2 linked regions of the Prochlorococcus marinus str. MIT 9312 genome follow. Each later gene encodes a partner of the first gene's protein in a complex. Links are inferred from orthologs where the notes say so. Each region holds a gene or a part of one and is shown in the gene's direction. Other genes may lie near its edges. The genes, in order: prfA and prmC.

The links.
Region 2: the proteins of prfA (region 1) and prmC are in contact, whole or in part, in a crystal structure (PDB 2B3T), measured with the Escherichia coli proteins. The link is inferred for Prochlorococcus marinus str. MIT 9312 from one-to-one orthologs.

The regions. Positions count from the first base shown.
Region 1 is NC_007577.1:1,509,287-1,524,691, reverse strand. What follows is about bases 1-2,970. They hold prfA (peptide chain release factor 1), read left to right. Parts: upstream 1-923; coding sequence 924-2,018; downstream 2,019-2,970. Other genes in these bases: alr (alanine racemase), read left to right, coding at 2,606-2,970; PMT9312_RS08350 (HNH endonuclease), read right to left, coding at 2,031-2,588; rpmE (50S ribosomal protein L31), read left to right, coding at 635-895; rpsI (30S ribosomal protein S9), read left to right, coding at 211-621; rplM (50S ribosomal protein L13), read left to right, coding at 1-201. In the rest of the region: more of alr, read left to right, coding at 2,971-3,805; PMT9312_RS08335 (hypothetical protein), read left to right, coding at 4,240-4,551; PMT9312_RS08330 (TIGR01548 family HAD-type hydrolase), read right to left, coding at 4,723-5,511; cobJ (precorrin-3B C(17)-methyltransferase), read right to left, coding at 5,604-7,424; photosystem I core protein PsaA, read left to right, coding at 7,759-10,062; photosystem I core protein PsaB, read left to right, coding at 10,090-12,318; PMT9312_RS08310 (glycosyltransferase family 2 protein), read left to right, coding at 12,423-13,397; PMT9312_RS08305 (hypothetical protein), read right to left, coding at 13,390-13,773; PMT9312_RS09520 (photosystem I reaction center subunit VIII), read left to right, coding at 13,866-13,979; PMT9312_RS08300 (photosystem I reaction center protein subunit XI), read left to right, coding at 14,010-14,600; PMT9312_RS08295 (C40 family peptidase), read right to left, coding at 14,649-15,405. UniProt on the Escherichia coli protein: Peptide chain release factor 1 directs the termination of translation in response to the peptide chain termination codons UAG and UAA.
Region 2 is NC_007577.1:301,956-317,154, forward strand. Bases 5,163-7,926 are described here. They hold prmC (peptide chain release factor N(5)-glutamine methyltransferase), read left to right. Parts: upstream 5,163-5,991; coding sequence 5,992-6,861; downstream 6,862-7,926. Other genes in these bases: PMT9312_RS01630 (2Fe-2S iron-sulfur cluster-binding protein), read left to right, coding at 5,363-5,725; psbM (photosystem II reaction center protein PsbM), read left to right, coding at 5,828-5,980; PMT9312_RS01645 (L-threonylcarbamoyladenylate synthase), read left to right, coding at 6,885-7,466; minE (cell division topological specificity factor MinE), read right to left, coding at 7,782-7,926. Outside these bases: PMT9312_RS01600 (FGGY-family carbohydrate kinase), read right to left, coding at 1-328; metK (methionine adenosyltransferase), read right to left, coding at 341-1,582; PMT9312_RS01610 (30S ribosomal protein S1), read right to left, coding at 1,713-2,804; transcriptional regulator NrdR, read right to left, coding at 2,913-3,392; PMT9312_RS01620 (photosystem II reaction center protein T), read right to left, coding at 3,493-3,591; psbB (photosystem II chlorophyll-binding protein CP47), read right to left, coding at 3,615-5,138; more of minE, read right to left, coding at 7,927-8,117; septum site-determining protein MinD, read right to left, coding at 8,120-8,935; septum site-determining protein MinC, read right to left, coding at 9,053-9,712; PMT9312_RS01670 (HD domain-containing protein), read right to left, coding at 9,723-10,979; carboxyl-terminal processing protease CtpZ, read right to left, coding at 11,024-12,307; petB (cytochrome b6), read left to right, coding at 12,379-13,035; petD (cytochrome b6-f complex subunit IV), read left to right, coding at 13,069-13,551; PMT9312_RS01690 (glycoside hydrolase 100 family protein), read right to left, coding at 13,554-14,993. UniProt on the Escherichia coli protein: Methylates the class 1 translation termination release factors RF1/PrfA and RF2/PrfB on the glutamine residue of the universally conserved GGQ motif, i.e. on 'Gln-235' in RF1 and on 'Gln-252' in RF2.

The DNA.
Region 1 (15,405 bases):
CATTCTGGTAGACCAGGAGGAATGAAAACAGAAAAATTTGAGTCTCTCCAAGAGAGGATTCCTGAAAGAATCATCGAGCAAGCTGTCAAGGGCATGCTGCCTCATAACTCGTTAGGAAGACAGCAATTTAAAAAACTAAAAGTTTATAAAGGTGCTGATCATCCTCATGCTGCCCAGAATCCTGTATTATTAAATAGTTAATTTATAAAAATGAATAGTCAAATAAAAAACAAAGCTGTTTATTGGGGAACTGGAAGAAGAAAAACTTCAGTAGCTAGAGTTCGCTTGATCCCGGGGAATGGACAAATTAAAATTAATGGTCGTTCTGGAGATGATTATTTAAACTTCAATCCTCTGCACTTAAATTCAATTAAAGCACCTTTGCAAACGTTAGGCCTTGAAAATTCATATGATATCCTCGTAAATGTTTTTGGTGGGGGATTGACAGGCCAAGCTGACGCTATCAAGCAAGGAGCAGCAAGAGCACTTTGCGAATTATCTCCCGACAACAGAAAACCGCTAAAAACAGAAGGTCATCTTAGTCGAGATCCTAGAGCTAAGGAAAGAAGAAAATATGGTCTTAAAAAAGCAAGAAAAGCTCCACAATTCTCCAAACGTTAAAGAAATTTTAATTATGCCAAAATCAGAAATCCACCCAAAATGGTATCCAGATGCAAAAGTTATTTGTAATGGAGAAGTTGTAATGACTACGGGTTCAACGCAACCTGAACTACATGTCGACGTATGGAGTGGTAATCATCCTTTCTTTACTGGAACTCAGAAAATTCTTGATACAGAAGGTAGAGTTGATAGGTTTATGAAAAAATATGGAATGGGTTCAGCTAATTCAGCTACATCAAAAGAGCAAAAAGAAGAAAAAGATTCTAATAAATAGAATTTTCAAAAATTAAGCATAATTTCAATTGGAATACTCAACACTAATTGCAAGGTTGAAAACTGCTTCAGAAAGTTTTGAAAATTTGGAAGTGCAGCTTGCAGATCCTGATATAGCTAATGATCCTAAAAAATTAGAATCAATAGCAAGAGAAAGGTCAAAGTTGGAACCTTTGGTGATTGATTTTAATAAGTTGCTTGATACCGATAAAGAAATTGAAGATTCAAAAAATCTACTGAAAGAGAATCGAAATGATAAAGAGATGGAATCTTTAATAAATGAAGAGTTAATTAACCTTGAGGAATGTAAGAATCAACTTATTCAAAAAACTACAATCGCCTTATTACCTAAAGATCCAAGAGATGAGAGAAGTGTAATGTTAGAGATCAGAGCTGGTGCTGGAGGTAGCGAAGCTTGTATATGGGCGGGTGATTTAGCAAGAATGTATGAGAGATACGGACAAAAAATCGGATGGTCTGTAAAACCTGTTAGTGCTTCCGAGTCAGATATGGGAGGATTTAAGGAGCTAGTTATCTCAGTTAAAGGAGATTCTGTATATAGTCAACTTAAATTCGAGGCTGGCGTACATAGAGTTCAAAGAGTTCCAGCTACTGAGTCTCAAGGTAGAGTTCATACCTCTACAGCTACAGTTGCTGTCATGCCTGAAGCAGATCCTGTTGAGGTTAAGATTGATCCTACCGATTTAGAGGTTGGCACAGCAAGATCAGGAGGTGCAGGGGGCCAAAATGTGAATAAGGTTGAGACTGCTATTGATCTTCTCCATAAGCCCACAGGAATAAGAGTTTTTTGTACTCAAGAGAGATCACAATTGCAAAATCGTGAGCGAGCAATGGAAATTTTAAGAGCTAAATTGTATGAAATTCAATTAAAAGAAGCTAATGCAAAAGAGAGATCACAAAGGCTTTCACAGGTTGGAACTGGTGATAGGAGTGAAAAAATTAGAACTTATAATTTTAAAGATAACAGAACAACTGATCATAGATTAGGTTCCAATTTTTCGCTAGAACCAATTCTCGCTGGTCAGTTGGATGAAGTGATTGATGCATGTATAGCGCAAGAGCAAAAGAGAATGATGGAAGATTTTAATAACGATGTGAATTAAGATTTTATTTTCTTAGATTGCAACCCCTATTACATATTTACTCCATTCTTTATGTCTGCCAGAGTCAATTTGTCTTGTAGCCTCAAAATTGAGATTACTTAGTGGACGGTATGGCTTTCGTTTTAAAGGTATATTTGCCTCTTCTGGGGTGCGGTTACCTTTTTGTACATTACATCTAAGACAAGCTGTAGTAACATTTTCCCAGTTATCAGTTCCACCTCTGCTTCTCGGTAAAACATGATCTATTGATAAATCACTACCTCTGTAGTTACAGTATTGACAGGCATTATTATCTCTTAGAAGAATATTTTTTCTTGTTAAAGAAACCTCCCTAAAAGGTACCTTAACGTAGTAACGAAGTCTTATAACTGTAGGTAATTTTCTGCCGCAATGTATTGAATAAGATTTATCTTCCTCTAAGCTTTCTGCTTTACCTTTGATCATTAAAATAACAGCTCTTCGCCAAGAAGTGATATTTAAAGGTTCATAGGATGCATTTAAAACTAGAGTCTGGCCCATGCCAAAATAGAATTTACATGTCATGCTAACTGTATATTTCAATAAGCGCATATAAATGTGCAAAGTTAATGCAAATTCGGCAAAAAAATCATGGATTTAATTCTGACAAATATCCAACTTTTGAAAAAGATATAGATCCAAAACAAAGAGCATGGATTGAAGTTAAAGGTAAAGCAATAGAGTCAAATGTAAGGCAGTTAAGATCAAAATTAAGTAAAAGTTGTCAATTTATGGCAGTTGTTAAAGCAGATGGATATGGACATGATGCAAAAGTAGTATCTGAATATGCTATTAAAGGTGGAGCTTCGCAATTAGGAGTTGCCACTTTAAAAGAAGGGATTATGCTTCGTTCTTCTGGAGTTAAAAAACCAATTCTTATTCTGGGAAATCTATATGCCAAAAGGGATTTAATAATATCTTTTAAAAATGATCTTATGCCAACTATTAGTAGTATAAGAGAGTGTTTAATTTGCAATAATATTGGGAAGCACTTTGGGTCGAAATTTTCTTTACATCTTAAAGTTGATACTGGAATGTCAAGATTAGGGTTTGAATCTAATAAATTTGTTCAGCAATTTGAAAAAATAAAATCTTTTGAAAACATTTCAGTAGAAGGAATATATAGTCATTTATCATCTGCAGATGAAGATAACTCATTAGATCCCAAAAGTAGTACACAAATACAAAGACTAAAGTTTCAGGAATTATTACAGCAAATTAACGTTGATAGAAATCACAATATCAAGATTCATTTGGCAAATTCTGCGGGCATGCTTATTAATAAAGACTTTCATTTTCATATGGTACGTGTTGGGCTTTCTATGTATGGATATAGTCCTCTCGCAAAAATAGATAGAAATTTATCTCTTAAACCAGCTTTATTTTTGAAGGTCAAAGTAGCTTTTATAAGAATTATTGATCAAGGGGTAAAAGTAAGTTACGGAGGAAAATTTGTAAGTGGTAGAAAAACTAAGTTAGCTGTATTAAGCATTGGTTATGCAGATGGAGTCCCAAGAAATCTTTCAGGCAAGATAAACGTTATTCATAATAATGAACTTTATCCCCAAGTTGGATCTATAACTATGGATCAAATGATGGTGGACATAACAGGTTCAGATGAAATTAAAATTGGTAGTACTATGTTATTACTAGGATCTGACGGAGACAAAACAATTTCTCCTTTTGATTGGGCAAATCAATCTAACACTATTCCATGGGAAATTCTTTGTTCCTTTAAAAATAGATTGCCGAGAGTTCAAGTTGATTAGACATTTCGATTAAATAAAAAATTTTGAATGTTTGCAAAAAAATTGATAATGTATAAGAACTGGAGAGGTGGCTGAGTGGTTGAAAGCGGCTCCCTGCTAAGGAGTTACAGGAGGTAACTTTTGTCGAGGGTTCGAATCCCTCCCTCTCCGTATTTTATTAGTGTCAGATAACGTCAGAAAGGGTCAAAATAATTGCAGTTAAAAGAATTAGAGCAACTTATGAGTTATTTTTTATAGGTTAGATTTTTAATCCAACCCCAAATTTGTTGTCGGAAAAAAAATTGCATAAAAAACCCCACTACAGACGCAGTAGTCGGTTGTCCAGATTGAATTGCAAAAGTTCGATATGTAGATTTTCAAAAAAGATCTCACACATTTGAAGTACAAATTGCTATGCGTTATAAAAGAATGGATAACTTAAGTGATCATCTACTATGTCATTGTTAAATAAATTCTCGATTAACGAGATCTTACTCTCAAGCAAAGAGGCATATCAAAAGGAACTCAATAACAAAGGTGTGGGTTCCCAAATAGGAAAGTCATTATTTAATAAATTCTCGATTAACGAGATCTTACTCTCAAGCAAAGATGCATATCAAAAGGAACTCAATAACAAAGGTGTGGTTTCACAAATAGGAAAGTCATTATTTAATAAATTCTCGATTAACGAGATCTTACTCTCAAGCAAAGAGGCATATCAAAAGGAACTCAATAACAAAGGTGTGGGTTCACAAATAGGAAAGTAGTTAGATTTCCTCCTTAAAGAATGGCTTAAGTGCTTTCGGAAATTTTGTCGGAAAAATGTTATTTTCTCTATCTTCTATTATGACTATTCTTGCCATACCTAGACATAGAGTTGCTCGCATAATCCCTCCTTCTCCGAAATGAATTGAGAAATATTGATTAGTTAATACCTTTTAAAACAAGTCTAGATTAATATTTTTAAGGTCATTAATAGAATTTAAAATCAAGTCAGCTCCTGCACTTTGTAAATTTTTTTCGTATGAATTACGTTCTTTTAATCGAGACTTTAAATGTAAATGAGGGGGGGCTATTCCAATACTTACGAATTTCTGAGATGGTATTTCCTTTCTAGCGTTTATAACTGTATTTATATCCGCAATAGTATCTCCTACATAAGCAATGGGAATATTTGATTCTCCAAGCTTATCTCCAAGAAGCTTTTTTGATAAGTTAATAAAACCTTTAGGATCAGGCTTGTCTGGGGCATCTCCCATAGATATTAATGGAGGTGATTTCAGCCCAAGTCTTTTTTCTAAAACAAATTTTGCAGAAGCATGCTCTGCACCACTCACAAAACCCCACATTATTCCATTACTTTGTATTAATTCAAAAAACTTTTTATCAACTAATAACTTCTCATTTGTTATGAATCCAGACCAATATTTACTATCTTCATTTGGATCTCCTCCAAAGTAAAACTCTCCAAAACATTTAACTATTTCCTCTCTGGAGGGTATTTTAAGGTTTAAGTTCTCTTTTTTTATACATCTTTTTATAAGTTCTAAACTTAAATCCCAGTCATTATTCCATATCCCTTCATTTTTTGCATTATCAATATCTATATAACTTGGCTCCCATCCGGAAAATTTGTAAACTGTTTTTTTTAGTGAAAGTCTGTAACTATTCTCTACGCTGCGTATTACACCATCTATGTCAAATAAAATTAAACCAATATTTTTCAATTAATTTTCTTAATCCTTATTTATAAAAGATTAGTATTCTTATTAAAAAAAAGCAAAGAAAAACGTTCTATTATTAATTTATGAATCAAAATTTATTTTTGTAAATATCCTCTTGGAGTAAGAAATATTTCATCTACTAAAGTGGTTTGAGAATTACCAATAATAATTATTGATAACATATCGATTTCTTCAAAGGGAATGGTGTTTAAAGTAAAAAATTTTCTAGATTGATTTTCTCTTCCTACTTGTCTAGCTATTAAAATGGGAGTTTCACTTTGCCTAAATTTTATACATAGATCAATTGCACTTTTTAGCTGCCAATTTCTTTCAATTGATTGAGGATTAAATAAAGCTATTACGAAGTCACCTAGAAGAGCTCCCTCAATTCTTTTTTCTATTAAAGACCAGGGCGTTAACTTATCACTTAAGCTTATTGAACAAAAGTCATTCATTAGTGGAGCTCCACTAAGCGCAGCGGCTAATTGAACACTACTGATCCCAGGGTGTACTTCAAAGTAAGGTCTATATTCTTTTTTGATTTTTAGAAGTAATTCTAAAAGTAAACCAGCCATGCCATAAAATCCAGATTCCCCTGACGAAATTAAAGCCACTTTTATTCCTTCCTCGGCTAGTTTAATTGCTGTGCTGCATCTTTCTTTTTCCTCAGTAAGTTTACTTTCAATTGAAACCTGGTCACTCCTTTTCAATGGTTTAATTAAATCTAAATACATTTTGTATCCAATCCAAACACTACATCTTGAGAGTGCTTTTCTTGCGTTATTGGTTAAAAAGGAAAGATCGCCAGGCCCACTTCCAATAATATGTATTTCGCCATTTTTTGGATAATATTGATTTTTTGATTCAGCTATAGCAATAGTAACTGCGCCAGATTTACTTTTTGGAAGATCTTTATCTTTAAAAATTATTTTTTCTTTTAATAAATTTGATTCTTCTCCTGCTGCGAGTAAGCATGAAGCTTCTGCTACAGAAGATGTGCCAATTTCCTTTTGAACTACACTTGATGGATTTGGAACAATTATTTTTGAAAGATCTTCTTTAGTAAAAAACTTGATAGGCAAGTTATTTTCTTCAGCGAGTTCTAAAATCCCTTGCTCATCTTTTTTAATATCAATAGTTGCAAATCCCGCAATTGAATGCTGAGATAAATTTTCTAACTCCAAAATTTTATTTAAAGAATTTGCTATTAGTTCTTTGCTAGTATTTCGCTCACAACCAATGCCAATCCATAATACGCGCGGATGCCAAGTTGTAACATGCGTTTCGAATATACTCACATGAAATGTTGAATCTGGTTTTTCAGTTTCCTTTTGATGAAGTTTATTAATCAACTCTCCTGATTCTGAAGTTTTCCATAAACTGTTACCAGATAATTGTTTGCAAAATATTTCTTTGTTCTTAGCTTGATTTATTACTAGTTTTGACCAGTTCTGTATTTTGCCAGATCTTTTCCAACCCCATTGATTCCCAAATGAATCAAGATTTAAAAAGCTTTGATCATTTGAATTATTAGTCTCTATTATTTGGCCACCAAATAAATTAGAAATTTGAAATGCGATGTTTTGGGTATTTGACTGATGTAAACCAATTAAAGGCACTATCTTGGAACATTTGTTATCTATTGCTATCACGCCTGGATCTTTATCTTTAGAGGTTAAAAAAGGACTTATTACACGTATCGATGCACCAATTGATCCTATAAAAATTATTAAATCTAGTTCTGGCCATTTTTTAAGTAAAATTTCCTTAGGCTTATGTATTTTTACAAGATCATCTTCTATATCATCATTTTTTAAAGAGCTTGCTATATATATCTCTTCAACAAATTCAGTTTTTTGAAGTCTTTTTAAAATTGCTTTTGAATTACTAGATAGACCTATTGCGATTCCTTTCAAATCAAAAAATTTTATTTGTTATAAGGAAATTATATACTTTCAATGCATTTCAAAAAAATCGTGTGAAATATAAAACAAATATAAAGAAATCCTTACAAAACTTGGGTAAAAATACTCTTAATTTAGTCATAGACAAAAAATTAACAAAATATTCATATAGTAACAATCATTAGAACATTTGTTACGTTAATGCATAACGAAAGATCTTTGACTTATTATTTTTGAAACGAATATCTAAAGTTCCGAATGATTTCGTTTTCTTGAACATTATTATTAAAAATAAGTCCAAGATTTGATCAATCGGCTTTAATGTCAATTATTTTCGAGGTGCTAGATGACCATCAGCCCACCAGAAAGTGGAGAAAAAAACAAGAAAGTTTTGGAAGATCCTGTTAAGGCCGATCCAAGACCTATTGATTTTGCCAAATTAGATAAGCCAGGTTTCTGGTCTACTAAATTATCCAAGGGTCCAAAAACTACAACTTGGATCTGGAATTTGCATGCAGATGCACATGATTTTGATGTGCATACAGGCGATGCTGAAGAAGCAACAAGAAAAATCTTCTCAGCTCACTTTGGACATCTTGCAATCATTTTTATATGGATGAGTGCTGCTTTTTTCCATGGAGCAAGATTTTCAAATTACACAGGTTGGTTAGCTGATCCAACTAATGTTAAACCAGGAGCTCAGCAAGTTTGGGCTGTTGTCGGCCAAGAGATGCTAAACGGTAATCTTGGTGCGGACTACAACGGTATTCAAATAAGCTCTGGAATTTTTCATATGTGGAGAGCTTGGGGTATTACTAACGAAAGTGAGTTAATGGCTTTGGCTATTGGTGCAGTAATAATGGCTGCTCTTATGCTTCATGGAGGTATATACCATTATCATAAAGCTGCTCCAAAATTGGAATGGTTCCAAAATATTGAGTCAATGCTTAATCACCATATTGCAGGTTTGGTTGGGCTTGGATCACTAGCTTGGGCTGGACATTGTATTCATATTGGAGCGCCAACAGCTGCACTTCTTGATGCAATTGACGCTGGATCACCTTTAGTTATTAATGGTCAAAAGATCGCAACAATTGCGGATATGCCAATGCCTCATCAGCTTTGCGATCCCCAAATAATTGGTCAGATCTTTCCTGGTCTAGCTAGTGGAGTTGGTAATTTCTTTAGTCTTAATTGGTTCGCTTTCTCAGATTTCTTAACTTTTAAAGGTGGTTTGAATCCTGTCACTGGAAGTTTATGGATGACTGATATTGCACATCATCATTTAGCTTTTGGTGTAATTGCCATAATTGGAGGTCATTTATATAGAACTAATTATGGAATTGGTTCAAGTATGAAAGAGATTTTAGAAGCTCATCAAGGAGATCCAATATTATTCCCAGCACCAAAAGGTCATCAAGGTCTTTTCGAGTTCATGGCTGAAAGCAGACACGCTCAACTATCTGTAAACCTCGCATGTCTAGGATCTCTTAGCATCCTGATTTCTCATCATATGTATGCGATGCCTCCATATCCTTACATAGCGACTGATTATATGACTGTTCTTGGTTTATTTACACATCATATGTGGATAGGAGCTTTATTTATAGTTGGGGCTGGAGCTCATGCTGGTATAGCCATGGTTAGAGACTATGATCCAGCAAAACATATTGATAACGTTTTAGATAGGATTTTAAAAGCTAGAGATGCCTTAATAAGTCATCTTAACTGGGTTTGTATGTGGTTAGGTTTTCATAGTTTTGGACTTTATATTCATAACGACACTATGAGAGCTTTAGGTAGACCTCAGGACATGTTTAGTGATAATGCAATTCAGCTTCAACCAATATTTGCGCAATGGGTTCAAAGTATTCAAGCTTCTGCAGTAGGCACTTCAATTTTAGCTGGTACTCCGGAGGGATTACCTCAAAAAGCTTTAAGTGAAGTCTTTAACGGAAGTTTAGTTGAAGTAGGTGGAAAGGTAGCCATATCTCCAATTCAACTTGGAACTGCTGATTTGATGATCCATCATATTCATGCTTTCCAAATACATGTAACCGTTTTAATACTCCTTAAAGGAGTACTTTACGCAAGAAGTTCAAGACTAATTCCAGATAAAGCTTCTCTTGGATTTAGATTCCCTTGTGATGGTCCAGGAAGAGGTGGTACTTGTCAGGTTTCATCATGGGATCATGTCTTCTTAGCTCTTTTCTGGATGTATAACTGCATATCAATAGTTATATTCCACTTTTCTTGGAAAATGCAAAGTGATGTGTGGGGACTTACAGGAGGAAACTTCTCTCAAAGTGCTATCACCATTAATGGTTGGCTAAGAGATTTCCTATGGGCTCAATCATCTCAAGTACTAACAAGTTACGGTGAAGCTATTAGTATGTATGGATTGATGTTCTTAGGAGCTCACTTCATATGGGCGTTTAGTTTGATGTTCTTATTCAGTGGAAGAGGCTATTGGCAAGAATTATTTGAATCAATAGTATGGGCTCATAACAAGCTTAAAGTTGCCCCAACAATACAACCAAGAGCACTTTCAATTACTCAAGGTAGAGCCGTTGGTGTAGCTCACTTCCTTCTCGGAGGTATAGCAACTACTTGGGCTTTCTTCCATGCTCGCCTTTTCGGGCTGGGCTAATTACCTGAACTTCACCTTTTTAATTCAATGGCAACAAAATTTCCATCATTTAACCAGGGTCTAGCTCAGGACCCGACAACCCGCCGAATATGGTACGGAATAGCAACCGCTCATGACTTTGAGAGTCATGATGGAATGACTGAAGAAAAGCTTTATCAGAAGCTTTTCTCTACCCATTTTGGTCATCTAGCAATTATCGCCCTTTGGGTAGCTGGTAACCTATTCCATGTAGCTTGGCAGGGTAACTTTGAGCAATTTGTACTTGATCCAACTCATGTCCGTCCAATTGCCCATGCAATTTGGGATCCTCATTTTGGAGAAGGCATAACAGAAGCAATGACTCAAGCTGGAGCTAATGGTCCAGTTAACATAGCTTACTCAGGCCTTTACCATTGGTGGTACACAATCGGTATGAGAACTAACGAGCAACTTTTTCAGGCTTCAATCTTTATGAGCATTTTAGCTTGTTGGGTTTTATTTGCTGGTTGGTTACATTTACAGCCTAAATTCAGACCTACACTAGCTTGGTTTAAAAATGCTGAGGCACAGTTAAATCATCATTTATCTGTCTTATTTGGTTTCAGTAGTATTGCTTGGACAGGACATTTGGTTCATGTAGCAATTCCAGAATCTAGAGGTCAGCATGTTGGTTGGGACAATTGGTTAACAGTTCTTCCTCATCCTGCAGGATTAGCTCCTTTCTTTACTCTAAATTGGGGTGCTTATGCACAAAATCCTGATTCTTTAGATCAAGTATTCGGAACTGCAGAGGGTGCTGGAACAGCAATCTTTACGTTCTTAGGAGGACTACATCCTCAAAGTGAAGCTTTATGGCTTACTGATATTGCACATCATCATATTGCAATTGGTTGTGTTTTTGTAATTGCTGGCCATATGTATAGAAATACTTTTGGCATAGGACACAGCCTCAAAGAAATTACTGAAGCTCATAACACTAGACATCCAAATGACCCTCATAAAGGTAGTTTCGGAATTAGTCATGATGGAATTTATGAGACGGTTAACAACTCTCTACACTTTCAATTAGGTTTAGCTTTAGCATCTCTTGGTGTTGCTACTTCTCTAGTTGCTCAACATATGGGAGCTCTTCCTTCTTATGCTTTTATTGCTAGAGATTACACTACACAGTCAGCTCTATATACTCACCATCAATACATAGCTATGTTCTTAATGGTGGGAGCTTTTGCTCATGGGGCTATTTTCTTTGTACGTGATTATGATCCAGAAGTAAACAAAGATAATGTTTTAGCTAGAGTCTTAGGAACCAAAGAAGCACTAATAAGTCACTTAAGTTGGGTAACAATGTTACTGGGATTCCATACTCTTGGAATTTATGTTCATAACGATGTAGTAGTAGCTTTTGGAAATCCAGAAAAACAAATTCTAATTGAACCTGTATTTGCTCAGTTTGTTCAAGCTGCCCAAGGGAAAATGATGTATGGCTTCGATGCTTTATTATCTGATCCTACGAGTTCTGCAACTATAGCAGCAAACTCTATGCCAGGAAATCACTATTGGATGGATCTAATTAATAGACAAGATGCTCTAAGCTCTTTCTTGCCTATTGGACCAGCAGATTTCTTAGTTCATCATGCTATAGCGCTAGGACTTCATACAACAGCACTAATCCTTATTAAAGGAGCATTAGATGCTAGAGGTACAAAATTAATTCCTGATAAAAAGGATTTAGGTTATGCTTTCCCTTGCGATGGACCAGGTCGTGGAGGAACTTGTGATAGTTCTTCATGGGATGCTATGTACCTTGCAATGTTCTGGGCATTAAATCTTATTGCATGGGTAACTTTCTACTGGCACTGGAAGCACCTAACAATTTGGCAAGGTAATATGGCTCAATTTAATGAATCAGGTACCTACTTAATGGGTTGGTTTAGAGATTATCTATGGCTCAATTCATCACAGTTAATTAATGGATATAATCCATTTGGTGTTAACTCCTTATCTCCTTGGGCTTGGATGTTCCTATTTGGTCATTTAGTTTGGGCTACTGGATTTATGTTCCTGATTTCATGGCGTGGTTATTGGCAAGAATTAATAGAAACATTAGTTTGGGCACATCAGCGCACACCAATAGCTAACCTTGTAGGCTGGAGAGATAAGCCAGTTGCACTTTCAATTGTTCAAGCTAGATTAGTTGGTTTGGCACATTTCACGATAGGAAACATCCTTACATTTGGAGCCTTTGTGATTGCATCAACATCAGGTAAGTTCGGTTAAAGTCTTCTTAAATAATACAAATCACCACGAATGTGGTGATTTTTTTTGTTTAATTTTATTCTTCTAAATTAAGTTAAAATTATAGGATTATTATCTAAATAAATATGTCAAATATAAACCAATTAATATCAATTATTATTCCTGTTTTCAATGAAAGTGAAAGTATTGGTTTTTTATTAGATGAAGTTATAAGTGTAATGGCATCACATAAATTTGATTTTGAATTGATTGTTGTAAATGATGGGTCTAAAGACAATACTCATCGAGTATTAAAACACTTAACTCACAAAATTCAGGAATTGTCAGTAATTTCTCTTCGTAAAAATTATGGACAAACTGCAGCAATGTCAGCTGGCTTTGATCACTCAAAAGGTAACATTGTAATTACATTGGATGGTGACTTACAGAATGACCCTAATGATATACCTAAATTAATTTCAGAAATTAATAATGGCTATGATTTGATATGTGGTTGGAGGTTTGATAGAAAAGATAAATTAATTAATAGGAAGATACCATCAAAAATAGCAAATCAATTAATAGCTCAAGTAACAGGTTTGAAGTTGCATGATTATGGATGTTCATTAAAAGCTTTTAAAAAAGAAATAATTGATGATATTAAACTATATGGAGAACTGCACAGGTTTCTTCCAGTTTTAGCAAATATTGAAGGTGCAAAAATTAAGGAAATCAAGGTCAATCATAGAAGTCGTAAATATGGATCAAGTAAATATGGGATTGATAGAACTTTTAGGGTGTTAATGGATTTACTAACTGTTTGGTTTATGACTAAATTTTTAACAAGACCTATGTATGGATTTGGTTTTATTGGAATAATTAGTATTCTGATTAGTCTCTCAATGAGTTCTTATTTGTTAATTATAAAAATATTGGGAGAAGATATTGGGAATCGTCCGATGCTTATGTTTGCATTAATATTAGGAATTGCAGGGGTTCAATTATTTAGCTTTGGATTATTAAGTGAGCTTTTAATTCGGACTTATCATGAGAGTCAAAACAGACCAATTTATAGAGTTAGAGAAATTGATGAAAGCAAGAAGAATGAAACTTTTACTTAAAGTTTCTAATTAAGTAAGCTGACTTTTCAACTATCTCTGGAGATGTATCTTTTAAACCTCTTCTAAGAATAGGCAATATTGATTTATCAGCTAATTTCTCTGCAATTTTTAAAGCTTTTAATTTATCTTCTTTATGGCTTTGAAAAAGTTTAAACATTTTATTTCTTAGAGCCTTTTTATCAAATTCTGAGTATATGGTATCTTCATGCTTGTAAGAAACACTATTCTTTTTAGATATATTTTTATTATTATTATTTATAAGTTTATTTGAAGATAAGTTTTTTAAATTTATTGCATTTTTAAACTGTCTTTTTTTAAAAATTAATAGTAAAAATACAATAAAAATAATGAGTAATATTGCGAAAAAATTTAACATGTAAAAAGTTAATAATTTTTATATCATCCAGTAATAAAATTAACACTATTTATCAGATAAATACTAAAGTGTTTAAAGATGTTAAACGAATTATGTCATCTGAATTTTCAAATCTTCTGCCTTCGGTCTTTGTCCCCATGATTGGCTTGGTAGCACCTGCTGTTTTTATTGTTTTAATAGGCAGATTCATAACGGCTACTGAATAAAAATTAATTATCACATTATCCTTTTTTAAAATGAGCGATTCACAAACACCATTAGGAGCCAATCCTAAATTTCCCGAAAAATATATAGATCAAAGTGTCCTGCCTACAGATATTGGTATCGCAGAACAATGGGCTGTTAAAACTGTTGCTGATCCGTTTGTTGGGAATTTGGCTACCCCAGTTAATAGTGGTTATTTTACCAAAGTTTTTATAAATAATTTACCTTTTTATAGAGAAGGCATTTCTCCAAATTTTAGAGGTTTAGAAACTGGAGCGGCTTTAGGTTATCTCTTATATGGTCCATTTACTATGACTGGTCCTTTAAGAAATTCTGATTTCGCATTAACCGCAGGATTACTTGCTGCTATTGGCGCGGTTCATATTTTGACAGCACTTTTAGTTCTTTATAACGCCCCAGGTAAAGCACCTAATGTGCAACCTCCTGATGCTACTGTTAATAATCCTCCTGCAGATTTATTTACTAGAGCAGGGTGGGCTGACTTTACAAGTGGATTTTGGCTAGGCGGTTGCGGTGGTGCAGTTTTTGCATGGCTTCTTGTTGGAACACTGCATTTGAACAACATAATGCAACTAATTCAGAATATTTGGACTACTGGTTAATTTTAAAATTTAAAGAAGGTCTTATATTTTAATTTAATTAAAAGACTGCTATCTAATACTTCTATCCCACCTATAATTTCTTACGACTCTTCCGGCTGAGATTAGTTTGGATTTATAATGCAATGAAATTGGGTCATTAGTCTCTTTGAAACTATCTAATCCTATTCCATTTCTTCCAAACTCCTTTCCAGAGCTATGGTAATATAACCCATCTCCTTTGTAGATTCCTATATGGTCACATTTTTCTTTATTTCCAAAAAACAAAAGATCTCCTGGTTGAAGAGCTGCATAAGATTCTTTGAAATAAAAAAGGTGTTTACAAAAACTTTTTATTTGAAAAGAGTCTCTAGGAATATGAATATGATGTATGAAGAAAGCAGTCTGAATTAATCCGGAACAATCAAAATTGGGTCCTAATGTACCTCCCCAAAGATATTCATTCGTTAACTCAGATTGTTTTTGTATCCATTTTATAATTAAGGGAACTTTATCTTTTATAAAGAAGTGTTCATTTTTAAAATTCTCAGTTTTTCTTAATTCGCTTTTCTCAATAATCAATTCATCCAAATTTATCCAACAGACGTAACCATCTTCATATAGTTGAACTAAAATCCTTGAAAATTTATGGGTACGTTGATGAATATTTGGGTAAAGTAGTCTAAAAATTCTATTTTTACAAATTTCTGTCACTAACTTATTTTCTTTTTCATTTTGATATCCAGAAATATTAACTTTTAATTTCCACCAAATAGTCTTTGAAAAATTTGTTTGTTTAAATAGTGAGATAGGGTCTTTATAATTTTCC
Region 2 (15,199 bases), 1.2 Mb from region 1 along the record:
CTCCAGAAGTTAATGATTCAAGAAGGATTTGATGGTCATTACATGCTTGGTCATATGGTATAGCTTCCCCTAATGGCTCCCCTTTGAAATCGAATGCTGTTAAAGTTCCTGAGGTACCAGATATAGCCAATTTACTTAGGTTCTTTTTAATCTCAATAGGTAAACTATCTAAGAGCTTTTCACAAGAATTGATCCAAGAATTTGGATTTTTAAAGCCATACAGATAAGTAACTGAATCCGAATATACTGATTCTTTATAAAGATCAATTATAGATATTCTCGCACCACTAGTTCCAAAATCTAACCCTCCATAATAATTATCAGGCATAGAAGCAATACCTTATAAAAATATTTTGGATGCCTCTTCTAATTTGGCTGCTTTTTCTTCGACATTTTCCCAAGGGAGCTGGAGATCTCGCCTGCCAAAATGTCCATAGGATGCAGTCTTTCTGAAAAAATTTCCCCCCATTTTTTTTGGTAAATTTCTTAAGTTAAATTCTTTTATTATTGCTGCGGGTCTTAAATCAAAGTGCTCTTTAATTAGCTCAGTCAAATTAGCTTGTGAAATAACACCAGTATCAAAAGTTTCCACCAGAATGGAAATTGGTTTTGCTACTCCAATTGCATAACTTAATTGTACTTCTGCTTTTTTTGCCAATTTTGCCTTAACTATGCTTTTAGCTACATAACGTGCTGCATAAGCGGCTGATCTATCTACTTTTGTGGGATCTTTACCAGAAAATGCACCACCTCCGTGCCTTGCATATCCACCATAAGTATCTACAATAATTTTTCTACCAGTGAGCCCAGCATCTCCTTGAGGACCGCCTACTACAAATTTGCCCGTCGGGTTTACTAGAAATCTTGTTTTGCTAATGTTTGGTTTGATTTTTAAATCTTCAGTAGCAGGAATTACAACATGCGTCCATAAATCTTCTTTTATTCTTTGACGAATTTCTTCTTCATTTGTTATTCCATCAATCTCAGGATTATGTTGAGTTGAAATTAAAATCGTATTAATAGAGACTGGTAACCCTTTTTCGTAATCAATGCTTACTTGCGTTTTACCATCTGGGAGTAGATAATTAAGGACTTCTTCATGTCTCACTTTGGCAAGTTGAATGGCTAATCTATGAGCCAAGCTAATTGGTAATGGCATTAATTCAGGCGTCTCATCGCATGCATAGCCGAACATTATGCCTTGGTCACCAGCTCCGGTATTATCTTCTAAATCATCGTTAACATCATCTGCGTAGTTTACTCCTTGTGAAATATCTGGTGATTGCTCGTCAAGTGCTACTAAAACAGCACAACTATTTGCGTCAAAACCACCTGCTCTATAGCCTTCATATCCAATTTCTTTAATTACATTTCTAACAAGTTTTATATAATCGACTTTCGCTTTTGAAGTTATTTCTCCAGTAAGTAGACATAGACCAGTGTTAACGACAGTTTCGCATGCAACTCTGCTTTCTGGATCTTCTGTTAATAAAGCATCTAAAACTGCGTCACTAATTTGATCACATATTTTGTCAGGATGACCTTCAGTAACGGATTCAGAAGTGAAAATGAAATCACTCATTTAAATATAATTTTTTAAGACTAAGGCTTATCCTAAGTTAAACTGTTGTTTGTAATCAATGATTGTAAATAAAAATTTGTCCTGTAAGAACTTGTTTGTAAAGATATTGATTTTTAACAAAAAAATGTATCTAGACAGTTTCCGACGAAGCTGAAGCGGTTTCTTCAGCTTCGTCGGTTTGCTCGAACAACATTTGTTTGTATTTTGCAGCCATCTCTTCAGCCTTACTAAAAACTTTTTGAGGGTCAGTCAGCATATCTCCTGGTTCAGGTTCAAGAGCTTTTGTAGATAATGAAATCCTTCCTCTTTCCGAATCTAGGTCAATTATCATTACCTTCATTTGATCACTAACATTTAAAACATTATGAGGCGTTTCTATATGTTCATGACTAATTTCAGAAATGTGCAATAGACCACTAACTCCTCCAATGTCAATAAAAGCTCCATAGGGTTTAATCCCTTTAACAGAACCTACAACAACTTCACCCACCTCAAGCCTATTCATTTTTTTCTCGACTAAGGCTCTTCTATGACTCAATACTAATCTGTTTCTCTCTTCATCAACTTCAAGAAATTTTAATGGTAGGTACTCACCTTCTAAGTCATCTTTTACCCTTCGGGCACTTATATGAGATCCTGGGATAAAACCTCTTAACCCTTCCACTCTTACAAGAGCTCCACCTCTGTTCGTTGCGAAAACTTCAGAATAAATAGTTGCATCTTCTTTTTGCAATTGTCTAACCCTTTCCCATGCCCTTTGATATTCAATTCTTCTAATAGAAAGTGCTAACTGGCCATCTTCATTTTCTTCACTCATTATGAAAAATTCTCTGCTTTCTGAAGGTTGTAAAACATCATCTAGTCCTTCAACTCTATTTATTGAAACCTCCTGAACAGGCATAAAAGCAGCTGTTTTTGCACCTATGTCTATCATTGCCCCTTTAGGCTCTAAAGCAAAAACGGTTCCTTTTACAAGATCACCAAGTTTAAAGTTATAGTCATATTTACCCAACAGTGATGCAAATTCCTCTTGTGTGAATCCTGCATTATCTAAATCGGTATTAGTTCTGCTAGAGGAAGCATCTGCTGATGGGATATCGCTCTTTTCGAATGATAAATCTTCTTCATTTTTGGGCATTGAATTATTATCTAATTCAGGTGAATTTTTAAATTCTTTATTTTCAGAAAGCTCTTTAGTGGTTTGAGAAGAATTTTCGTTCATTTGTTGCATCGCAGACTACCTTAGGTAGTTAGAAAGGAGTGCTATTAGCCTGCAAACCAATAGCAAAAATATTTGTGTTATGTATTCTACACTTTAAGATGCTAAATTTTATAAAATTGAAGCTAATTGATTTTTTGAAGCTCCTTTGAGGGATTCAAGAGTAGAGATAAAATCTTTTACTCCATTGAATTTTCTATAAACTGAAGCATATCTTATATATGCAACTTCGTTTTCTTTCCTAAGACTTTTAAGTATTAATTCTCCAATTTGTGAAGATTTAATATCCTTATTAGAATCTTGTAAAATTTGTGATTCTATTCCATCTACAAAATTAATAATTGCTTCACTGGTGAAGGTAGTCTTTTCGCAGGCTCTTGATATACCAGTAAATAATTTTTGTTTATCAAATAATTCACTGTTCCCATCTTTTTTAATAACTGAAACTGGCATTGTTTCAACTCTTTCATAAGTGGTAAATCTAAAGCTGCAATTTAGGCACTCTCTTCTTCTTCGAACACTTTTCCCACTATCAGCAGATCTTGATTCCAAAACTCTGCTATCTGTATTTTGACAGGTTGGACACTGCATTTAGTGAAATAAGGTAATCTTTAATTCTCATATTAGAGTAATATCTTAATTATGAAAAGTAAAAAAAAACCTCTTGTTAAAGAGGTTTTTTTTTCTAAGTTCATTTTCTGTCAAATTTAGGCGGGTCTCTAAAGGCGACAGCAAAGAATAGTGTTACAACTGCGAGAGTTAAAATAAGAACGTAAGCAAAAGCTTCCATAAGATTAATTAATAAAGTTTAGTTTAAACCCTTCCTGGGATTCTTCTTGTGGTTTCATCACCAAGTTTCTTGAATAAACCAAATTCAACTTGGTCACCAATCTCAGCGTCAATACCAGCAAAGGAATTTTTGTAAAGAGTTCTTGAAGCATGCCACCAGTGGCCAAACAAGAATAGTAATCCGAAACATAGATGAGCGTATGTAAACCATGCTCTTGGTGAACTTCGGAATACACCGTCAGATTTGTAAGTTTCTCTGTCGAACTTGAATGCTTCTCCAAGCTGCGCTTTTCTAGCTAATCTTTTAACTACTGCAGGGTCAGTAAATGTTTGCCCATTTAGGTCACCCCCATAGATAGTTGCTGTAATGCCAGTTTGTTCAAATGAATACTTTGCTTCAGCTCTTCTAAATGGAATATCAGCTCTTACATTTCCCTCTTTATCTTCAAGAATCACAGGGAAGTTTTCAAAGAAATTAGGTATTCTTCTGACTTCTAAATCGTTACCTTCCTTGTCTTGAAAAGCAATATGACCTTGCCAGCCAGTTGGTAAACCATCGCCATTAACGAGTGCTCCAACTCTGAATAATCCACCTTTTGCTGGACTATTACCAACATAATCGTAGAAGGCTAGTTTCTCTGGAATAGATGCATATGCCTCTTCTTTAGTTGCACCATTATCTATAGAAGCTTGAACCCTTCTATTGATTTCAGTTTTAAAATAGCCAGAGTCCCATTGATACCTAGTAGGACCAAATAACTCGACAGGAGTGGTCGCTGAACCGTACCACATTGTGCCTGCAACTACAAAAGATACAAATAATACAGCAGCTAGAGCACTAGCTAGAACTCCTTCAAGGCTTCCAAGTTTTAATGCTCTATAAAGTCTTTCTCCAGGTCTATTGGTAATGTGAAAAATACCTCCAATGATACCCATAAGTCCAGCCGCAATATGATTTGCAACTATTCCTCCAGGATTAAAAGGATTAAATCCCTCCACTCCCCAGGAAGGGGCAACAGGCTCTACATGACCAGTTAAACCATAAGGATCAGAAACCCAAATCCCTACGTTTGCGCAATGAAAAGCTCCAAAACCAAAACATGTTAGTCCAGCTAGAAGAAGGTGAATTCCAAATATTCTTGGAAGGTCCAAAGCAGGCTCACCTGTTCTTGAATCTTCCCATAAATCTAAATCCCAGTATGTCCAGTGCCAAATAGAGGCCAACATCAATAGTCCGCTAAATACTATGTGTGCTGCTGCAACCCCTTCAAAACTCCAGAATCCAGGATCAACTCCTGTAGCACCTGTAATATCCCATCCGTTCCAACTACTTGTGATACCTAGTCTCGCCATGAAAGGCATAACGTACATTCCCTGTCTCCACATTGGATTGAGAACAGCATCAGAAGGATCAAAAATGGCTAATTCATAAAGAGCCATAGAACCGGCCCAGCCGGCTAATAATGCAGTATGCATAAGATGCACAGCAAGTAGTCGACCTGGGTCATTAATAACTACTGTGTGAACTCGATACCAAGGCAATCCCATCGGTTAATTTCTAGTAACTATGCTGAATAAACAGCTAAACATCACGATAGTAAGGGTTTTTTAGTCTTTGAGGGATTTTTGTAAATAAATTTATTTTCTTGCAAAAATTGGGCAAATCGATTTGCAGAACTAGGTTTACAAGGAATTTTTAGCTAAAAATTGTTAATATTTTGGTCACAATTCTCAAAGTAAAACGCCAAAATAAGAAAAATAACTAAAAAAAAATGGCAACTATCAGATTTATCCGTGAGGATTTAGAGGTTCAATGCAATCCTGGTGAAAATTTAAGAGAATTAGTAATAAAAGAGAACTTACAGCTTTATGGATTGAAAGGTATTTTAGGAAACTGTGGAGGGGCAGGACAATGCAGTACTTGTTTTATTTCAGTTGAAGGAGGCAACAAAAATTCTTTAAGCCCTCTTACTTCCGTTGAAGAAGAAAAACTCAAAAATAGACCAGAAAATTGGCGACTTGCATGCCAAACATTAATAAAATCTTCTGCAGTAATCTTAACAAAACCACAATCGCCCCCTTCAAATTTGGAAGAATTAAAAAATATTAGTAAAAATAAAAAATTACCTCGCTAAATTGTTTAAGACTGTTAATCAGTTGATAAAATTTGTTTATTTTTCCACTTTATTTCAAATTATATGTCTATAGTCTTAATACCTAATAGAACTGCCAACTAAATGGAAACAACTAATTTTGGATTCATAGCTAGTCTTTTATTCGTAGGGGTGCCAACAATATTCCTTATTGGTTTATTTATTTCTACCCAAGATGGCGAAAAATCAAGCTTCTTCTCTGACTCTAGTAAAGGTAAGCTTGGCCCAAAACGCTAAAGCTTTTATAAATGCTTAGCATTTCAGTAAAAGAATTTTTAATTTGGAAAAAACTACAACTTTCTAAAGGAGGAGATCAAGAATCTTTTGCTTTTTTACTTGACTGTATAGGCGGAATTTCGAATTTTGATTTAAATTTGCTGAGCATAAATCCAAAGGGAAACCTATATTTAAAAAAAAAATTAGACTTTTTAGAATCTGTTTGGGACGATCATTTAGTAAAATGTTACCCAATTCAATACCTTTGTGAAACAACTTATTGGAGAGATTTAAAATTAAAAGTTACAAATAAAGTACTTATCCCTAGGCCAGAAACTGAACTTATAGTTGATATTGTTTTTAATATATTTGGAAAGCAATCACGAAAATTATTTTTCGCTGAATTAGGAACTGGATCAGGTGCTATAAGTATTGCTTTGGCATTAGCGTATCCATTGTGTAATGGAATAGCAACTGATATAGATCAAGATGCATTAGAAATAGCCATTAATAATTATATGAATTCTTCTAAACAATCAAATTTGAAATTTTATTGTGGACATTGGTGGACCCCTCTTGAGAGTTTTAAAGGAAAATTAGATCTCGCCATTTCAAACCCGCCATATATCCCTAAAGATACTTATGAAAAATTACCCAAAGAAGTTAAAAATTTCGAACCAAGAATTGCTTTATTAGGCGGCGAAGATGGTTTACAACATATTAGGGAAATAATTCAAAAAGCACCTATTTTTTTAAAAGAGAAGGGATGGTTAATTTTAGAGAATCATTTTGATCAAGGTGAAAAAGTCAAACAACTTTTTATTAAGAATAAATTTACATCAATAGAAATTGTGAATGATCTTTCAGGTATTGGTAGGTTTACCATAGGAAGATATAAATAAAGTATTGCGGGTTCATAATTAAAATGAATTTAGTAGACTCTAAATCAGCTTTGAAGACTCTTACTAGTGGTTTACCTATAATTTTCCCAACAGATACCTTACCTGCAATTGGATGCCTGCCAAAATTTTCAAATATTATTTATGATTATAAAAAAAGAGATAGAAATAAACCCTTGATTCTTATGGGATCTGAATATAAACAATTAATCGATTATGTTCACGAATCAGCTAAAGAAGATTACGAAAATATAGCTTCAAAATATTGGCCTGGAGCTCTGACAATGGTTATCCCATCTTCAGAAAAGCAGACTGGAATCCTCACAAGCAAGGATCTTACTCTTGGTTTAAGAATCCCAAATTTTCATATGGCCCAATCTCTTTTGAAAGAAACAGGCCCTTTGTTAACTTCAAGTGCAAATATTTCAGGCCTCACTGGATCTATTACAGCTGATGGTATTGCTTTAGACTTCCCTTCTGTAGAAATTCTAGAACCTATTCCATGGGAAAAAAGTAGTGGCAAAGCCAGTACCATAATATTTTGGAAGAAAAGTGGCGATTGGAGGCTGATTAGAGAAGGAGAAGTATTAGTTAGGGAATTGCATTAATGTTTTTATTATTGTTTTTTGTTTTATTAATTCAATTTTTTACTTATTGGATCTTTGAACCTCTGGCCTCTTTTTTAGAGTACGTTCTGGAAATAAGATTTTTCCCGATTATTACTCTATTAGGTTTGATTTTGTTATTTTCGGCAAAAACTATTGAAAAGAATTAACTAAATCAAAATGCCGGCTAACAGATTTGAACTGATGACCTTCGCTTTACAAAAGCGCTGCTCTACCGCTGAGCTAAGCCGGCAATCTCTCTATCTTACAATTAGGGAGGGTCAATTATAAGTATTTTTTTAGCTTTTTTTAAATTTATTACTTTTTGATATCTTTATCAGCTTGATCAGTTTTATCATTTTTTTTGAATTTTATTTCTCCTGAAATAGTTCTTTTGATTGGTAAATTGGCAACTAATGCAGTCATTCTATCCTCAGTCTCTAAGCTTACTGCCACCTCTTCAAAATCAATCTCAACATATTTTGCAACAACATCGAGAATTTCTTTTCTCATTTTATCCAAAAGATCAGTCGTTAAGGAACTCATATCGACTCTGTCATGAGCTAGTACAAGTTGTAATCTTTCTCTAGCTGTATTTGCACTGGCAGTTTCTCTACCTAGTAACTTATTTATAAGATCTCTGAGAGTCATCATTTTTAAAAAACCTTTGTTTGCATTAATCTCATGAATTTATCTTTGAGGCTTTTCCCTTCATTTTTGGGGTCAATAATTGGGACATCCTTTCCTGTAAGTCTTTGAGAAACATTCAAATAACATTTTTTTGCAGGGGATTTACTATCTGTAAGTGTTAGTGGCTCTCCTCTATTTGTACTAATTATTACTTGCTCATCCTCTAAAACAATACCTAATAAAGGTAGTGAAAGGATCCCTTGAACATCTTCTATGGATAGCATTTCTTGACTTGCCATCATGTTAGGGCGAACTCTATTGATTACAAGCTGGATAGGCTTAATATCAGAAGTATTAAGAATACCTATTACTCTATCGGCATCACGTACTGCAGATAATTCCGGGTTGGTAACAACAATAGCCTCTTTACAAGCTGCAAGGGCATTTTTAAAACCATCTTCTACTCCAGCAGGACAATCTACTAAAACAAAATCAAACTTTTCACTAAGCAGCTCGCTAATTTTTTTCATATCGTCGGGCTTCATCCAATCCAACATCCTAGGATCTCCTGCAGGTAAAAGAGCCAGATTAGGTTCTTTTTTATGTCTGACTAATGCTTGGTCAAGACGACAATTTTTATCTAAAACATCTTGTGCTGTATATATAATGCGATTTTCCAATCCTAGAAGAAGATCTAAATTTCTTAAGCCAAAATCAGCATCTAATACAGCAGTAGTTGCTCCACTGTTGGCAAGTGCTATGCCAAGGTTTGCAGTTAAAGTGGTTTTACCAACTCCACCTTTCCCTGAACAAATTAATATTGTGCGAGTATTTTCCGCCACGAATTTTATTATTTTACAAATGATAAGTCTACTTTCAGAAAGTTGAATATTATAAAGATTAAGTAATTCTTAAATTTATCAAGTTTGAATTAATTTATTTCAAATTATTGATTATTTTTAAGTTTCTATTAAAAAGGGTTTGATATTAATTGTTTGTTTATCTATTACAGCAATTTCAGGATAATAATTCTTGGGCTTATCCTTTGGTCCAATAGCTACCACATTAGCAATTCTTAACTGTAAAGGTTTTAAATAAAGTGATGCAATAGAGGCATTGTTATTTCCACCTTTTCCTGCGAAGGCGATACCTAGTAGTTTGCCCCAAACGTAAATATTGTTCTTTGCGGAAATTATTGCTCCTGGATTAACATCTCCAATAATGCATAGGTCTCCATTTGCAGATATTCTGTCTCCAGATCTTACTGTTCCTTCGTGAAGGATGCCGTCTTTATTTTTTGAATCGAGTAGAAGTAACTTTTTTTTAACTTCTTGTTCTTTAAGAAAATTTGAATCTATTTTTAAAGACTTTCCTGCTAATATCGTATGTCTATTATTCGAGTAAATGCATAAGGAACGGATGTCTAAATTATCAAAATTATTTTTGATTTTTGATAATTTATGAGAACTTATTGGTTCATTGATTGCGAAAATCTTTGCTTCCAGAGGTTCTTTTATCGAAGAAAATTCTTTGAAAGTTTCATCGATATTGTACAAATTTTCAAAAGATATAGTTTCGATATATTTTTTATTACTACTATTATTTATTACGATTTTCATTGATTAATATTTAGTAATTATTTCTTATTAGTGAAATTTGATTTTTGATTTTATTTTTAATTATATCTGGGTAAATAATAAAAGAGCTTTCCTCAGATTTCATTAAAGTTTTTATTAATGAAGATTTATTTTCTAGTGAGCTTTGATAGTTACCATCCCATATTTTTAGTGCGTTGCTAGATTCAAAACCCTTAAAAGATCTTTCCTTAATTCCACAAAATATTTCTGCATCATAATTATTTGCTTCACATAATTTTCTTGCAAATGCAAGGATTTCTAGTCTATCAATTTTATTTAAAAAACTTATATCTGATGCCTTTAATAAATCTCTATCAATAAACATTTTGCATAAGGTAGAAAGAGGCTCGAAAGATTCATCTTTCCATCTAATCAAATGGTAGTAAAAGGTTACATCATCATTTCTTATGAAATCATCAAAATCAACCTTTTCAGGAGAAAATATCCATTTTTGAAGAGATTTATCTAACCAAAGTTTATTATCAAAATTATCTTTTATTTTGGATATTATTTTTTCTAGAATCCATGTTGATATTTCGTTTATTTTGTGATTATAGATAGTTCTATACATGAAGTTTCTTAGTACTAAGAAATGCTCAATAGCGATAACTCCTTTTGGTTTGATTGCAATATTTCCATCAGGTGAAAAAGTTAGAGCTGAAATAATTCTTTCTAAATCTACTAAGCCATATTTGGTACCTGAGTTGTAACTATCGCGTAAAAGATAATCTAGACGATCGCAATCTATTTCACTGCTAATCAATGTTTTTAAAGGTCTTGAAAATAGTTGCTTTGATTCAAATAATTCCCCAATTTGTATAGGTAATTCGTTGTCATACTTTTTCAGTATTGAATTTATTGGAGAATAATTTTTAACTAAGTTTTGAGACCATTGTTCGTGATTATGATCGAATATTGTTTCACTGGTATGGCTCAAAGGCCCATGACCTAAATCATGTAGCAGAGCTGCTCCATACAGAACAAATTTATTTTCACAAAATGAAGATTTACTTTCAATTAGTCTCTGATAAATTTTTCTTGCGATACAAAAAACGCCAATTGAGTGTGTAAATCTACTTGATTCGGCACCATGAAAAAGTAATGATGCCGCGCCTAATTGTTTTATTCTTCTTAATCTTTGAAAAACTATTGTATCAATTAACTCCATAATCATTAATTCTTCTGGCTTTTCCGAATCAAATACTATTTCTTTGTGAATTGGGTCATGAAAAATTCTTTTAATACTCATAGTTTTTAAAATGTTTTATTTATAAATCTTTTGCTTAATCAGGTTTATACTTCTTCATTGCTTAATTCACTAGTTTGACTAGAAACTTCTTCTTTTTCTAGTAGTGAATCCAGAAATAATTCTGCATTTTTCACCCATTTGTCATCAGCACTTCCGTATTCAGTTGCATCTGGAAGATCCAATAACTTGTCAGGTTTCATACCTTGACCCTGGATATTATTACCTTTAGGAGTTAAATAACTAGCAACTGTTATTGCTATTCCACTGTCTTCTCCCAAACTTTTTAAGGATTGAATTAAACCTTTCCCGTAGGTTTGTTCTCCCATGAGAATCGATCTGCTATTGTCTTGCAATGAGCCGGCAAGTATTTCACTAGCACTCGCAGTTCCTTTATTTACCAAAGTTACCATTGGGCCATCAAAAAAAGTCTCTTTTTGAGAAATTATTGCATCTTTGATTCCATTTCTATTTTTTGTCTCTACTACTGGTCTTTCACTCAATAATGAGTCTGCAACCGCTATTCCTGAGCTTACTAGTCCACCTGAATTATTCCTAAGGTCCAAAATCAATCCTTCAACCTCTTTCTCTTTTAACTCTTGAAGAGCTTCTTCAACTTTTTTTGGGACGCTTTCGCTAAATTGAGTAATCCTTAAATATCCTATTGTGTGAGAATCGTCTCTTAATCTTTTTGTCCTAACTGGTCTAAGATCTACTGATCGCCTTTCTAAATCTACTTCTCGAATTTCTCCTGCTTCCGATGAAATTTGAACTAAAACTTTGGTTCCTGATTCGCCTCTTAACTTAGAGGCAGTATTTGCAAGTCCTAATACTTCTGATGAAATTCCATCCACTTTCTCTATGAATTCCCCGCTAACTATTCCCGCTTCTTCTGCTGGAGAACCGCCAAGAGTAGAGATAACTTTAACCTTTTTACTATCATCATCTTCACCCAATTGCAGCCCAACTCCATTAATCTCGCTACCAAAATTACTTGATTTCAGGAGTTCATAATCTTTGGGTCGTAAAATTCTTGTATAAGGATCTTCTAGAGGTCTTAACATGTCTTCAATTGCAGAATAAGCCTCTTCACTTGTTTCAATTTGTTTCTGTAATGTTTTTTGCCTAATTCTCTTCCATTGTATTTCATCAAACTTGTCTGGGTCATAAAAACCCTCATTTACCAAAGTCCAAGCATCAAGGACTAATTGCTTGCTATCACTAAGAGCATCAACTCTTTCTATCAATAAAAAATTGGTATAAATAACAATGATCATTAATGCAGTGATCAATGTTTTGAATGTTAAAAGTTTGTTAAAAGATGAATTCATTGGGTTAAGTGTTAACACCAAGTATAAGAATTTTAAGTAAGCTCTTTATATCAAAGCTAATTTTTTTTTGGATGGCTAATTCTTCATCTGTTTATGATTGGTTTCAAGAAAGGCTTGAAATTCAAGACATAACTGACGACGTAACTTCCAAGTACGTACCCCCTCACGTAAATATTTTTTATTGTTTAGGAGGCATAACTTTAGTATGCTTCTTAATTCAATTTGCAACAGGTTTTGCAATGACTTTTTACTATAAGCCAACAGTTACACAAGCTTATAATTCAGTAAGTTATTTGATGACCGATGTAAGTTTTGGATGGTTGATAAGATCTGTTCATAGATGGAGCGCATCTATGATGGTTTTGATGTTAATTCTTCATGTTTTTAGAGTTTATCTTACAGGTGGTTTCAAAAGGCCAAGAGAACTAACTTGGGTTACAGGTGTTGTAATGGCAGTCATAACAGTTGCTTTTGGTGTGACAGGTTATTCTTTGCCTTGGGATCAGGTTGGATATTGGGCAGTCAAGATTGTTTCAGGTGTGCCAGCAGCAATACCTGTAATTGGTGATTTTATGGTTGAACTACTTAGGGGTGGAGAAAGTGTTGGACAATCTACTCTTACAAGGTTTTACAGTCTTCATACTTTTGTTTTGCCATGGTCATTAGCAGTTTTTATGTTGATGCATTTTTTAATGATTCGTAAACAAGGTATTTCAGGTCCCTTATAAACATTTAAAATTAAATTACAACCAGAGCTCCAAATGTCTACGTTAAAAAAACCAGATCTATCTGATCCAAAATTAAGAGCAAAATTAGCTAAAGGTATGGGCCACAATTATTATGGTGAACCAGCTTGGCCAAACGACTTATTATATATATTTCCAGTAGTTATTTTAGGTACTATTGCTTGTGTAGTTGGATTAGCAGTTCTTGATCCTGCAATGTTAGGAGATAAAGCAAATCCATTCGCGACTCCCTTAGAAATATTACCTGAATGGTATCTATACCCAGTCTTTCAAATACTTAGGGTAGTTCCTAATAAACTTTTGGGTATTGCACTTCAAACATTAATTCCACTTGGATTAATGATTTTACCCTTCATAGAAAACGTTAATAAATTCTCCAATCCTTTTCGAAGACCAATTGCAATGTCTCTTTTCTTATTCGGAACTTTTCTTACAATATACCTTGGAATTGGAGCATGCTTACCTATTGATAAATCACTAACTTTAGGCTTATTTTAGGATTAAATCTTAAACATATCTAAATCGTTATTTTCTTCTCTTAAAAAGTGATTCATTAATAAAAAACCAACAATTGTCCAGGTTTGGTATGTTCTTGATTGTTGACCAACCCAAGTACCTGTAGGTCCATCAAAATATTCTGCCCATTCTTGCTTAGGTAATTGATTGAGTTGACACCAATATGACTCCTCTATTAAAGATTTCATCTCTTCCATAAGAATCACATCATCAGAATCATAATTTTTTTGATGTAACAGAACAGCTGCACCAAAAAACCAAAGCAAACTCGGCCAATGACCACCATTGTGGTAACTCCAAGGCCAATTTTTTGGATCAGATCCAGTTTTGTTTTGCCATTCTTCGACATCCATGTGAGGATGACAAATTCTCATAGGCATTTGAGCCATTAAATGTTGTCTGTTATGTAGAACTAATCTAAATAAAGCTCGTTGTTCTGCAGGAGGTAGTATTCCGAACATACAGGCCAAAGAATTCCCTAAACTGTAAAATCGAAAGTCAGGTCTTCCTGTTCTAATATTTCCTATTAAATAACCACCCCTATTTTCTAACCAATCTTGAAGCCAAGATGGAACTACTTGAGGTTGAACGTTAAATTCATTGAAGTGTTGATCATCTCCATACTGCTCAGTAGGTCTTCTTCTTAAAATTTGCATTGTTTGGCTGGTAACCCAATAATGTTTTAGGAGAAAACTTCCTAAATCCTTAACCCATTGATTTGTAAGAATAAGCCTTTGATCTAAAAGTCTACTTACATGATCTGCTCGACTTAATTCCATTAAGTTGATACAACTTTTTAAACATCCATGAAGTAAAACTTCAACTTCTAAAGGTGCACCCCATACATCCATAGGTCTATCAATCATAAATGCGCAATCCGGAACAAAAAGTACTGGTGTACCTTCAAATGTTGGATGCAGAACTAAATCTAGTAAAAGTTGAATACCTCTTTGAACTCCTTGACTTTTCCCAAAGGCATAATCACCACTTTTGTTGACATAATACCAACATAAAATGGGCCACCATAAACTTGCATCAGCTGAAGTTATCCTCCCTATTGATCTCTGACCATAGTCTCCAATGAGCTTTCCATTTTCTTCAACGAAACTAGTAGGAAATACGCCACGTGTTTGGTAATTAGTGCTTTGTAACTGAAGGCATACACTTAGGAACCTTTTGACAATTTCGTACCGTTTTTGGGTAATGAGGTAAATCATTACTGGAACATTGTCTCTTAAAAATATTTCTCCATAATTTAATTTCTTATTTTTTGTTGGGTGTTCAAGTGCAGCAACACTGCCGACGAGCTCACCTGCTATTTCAACTAAAGTCTTTTCAAAGTGTTTTTTTGCATTTGTTACAATTTTCTCTTCCTCGGAACTTGGTCTTACTCTTAAATTTTTTTGACTAAATCTTTCTGCCATTTCATTTATATCCCTTTATTTAAGCCTAGTTGCTCAAAGAGACTTTGAACAAATAAAAAAATTAATAAAAAATTTTTGTATAAAAGGTTGCATAATTACAGTCGGATGGTTTAGTATTTTCTTCTGGGCAAAAATAATTTTTTTTGCAATATTCAAGCGATTATCTTAAATCTAATTTTTGGTAAATGAATGAATTTTTTGAAGAT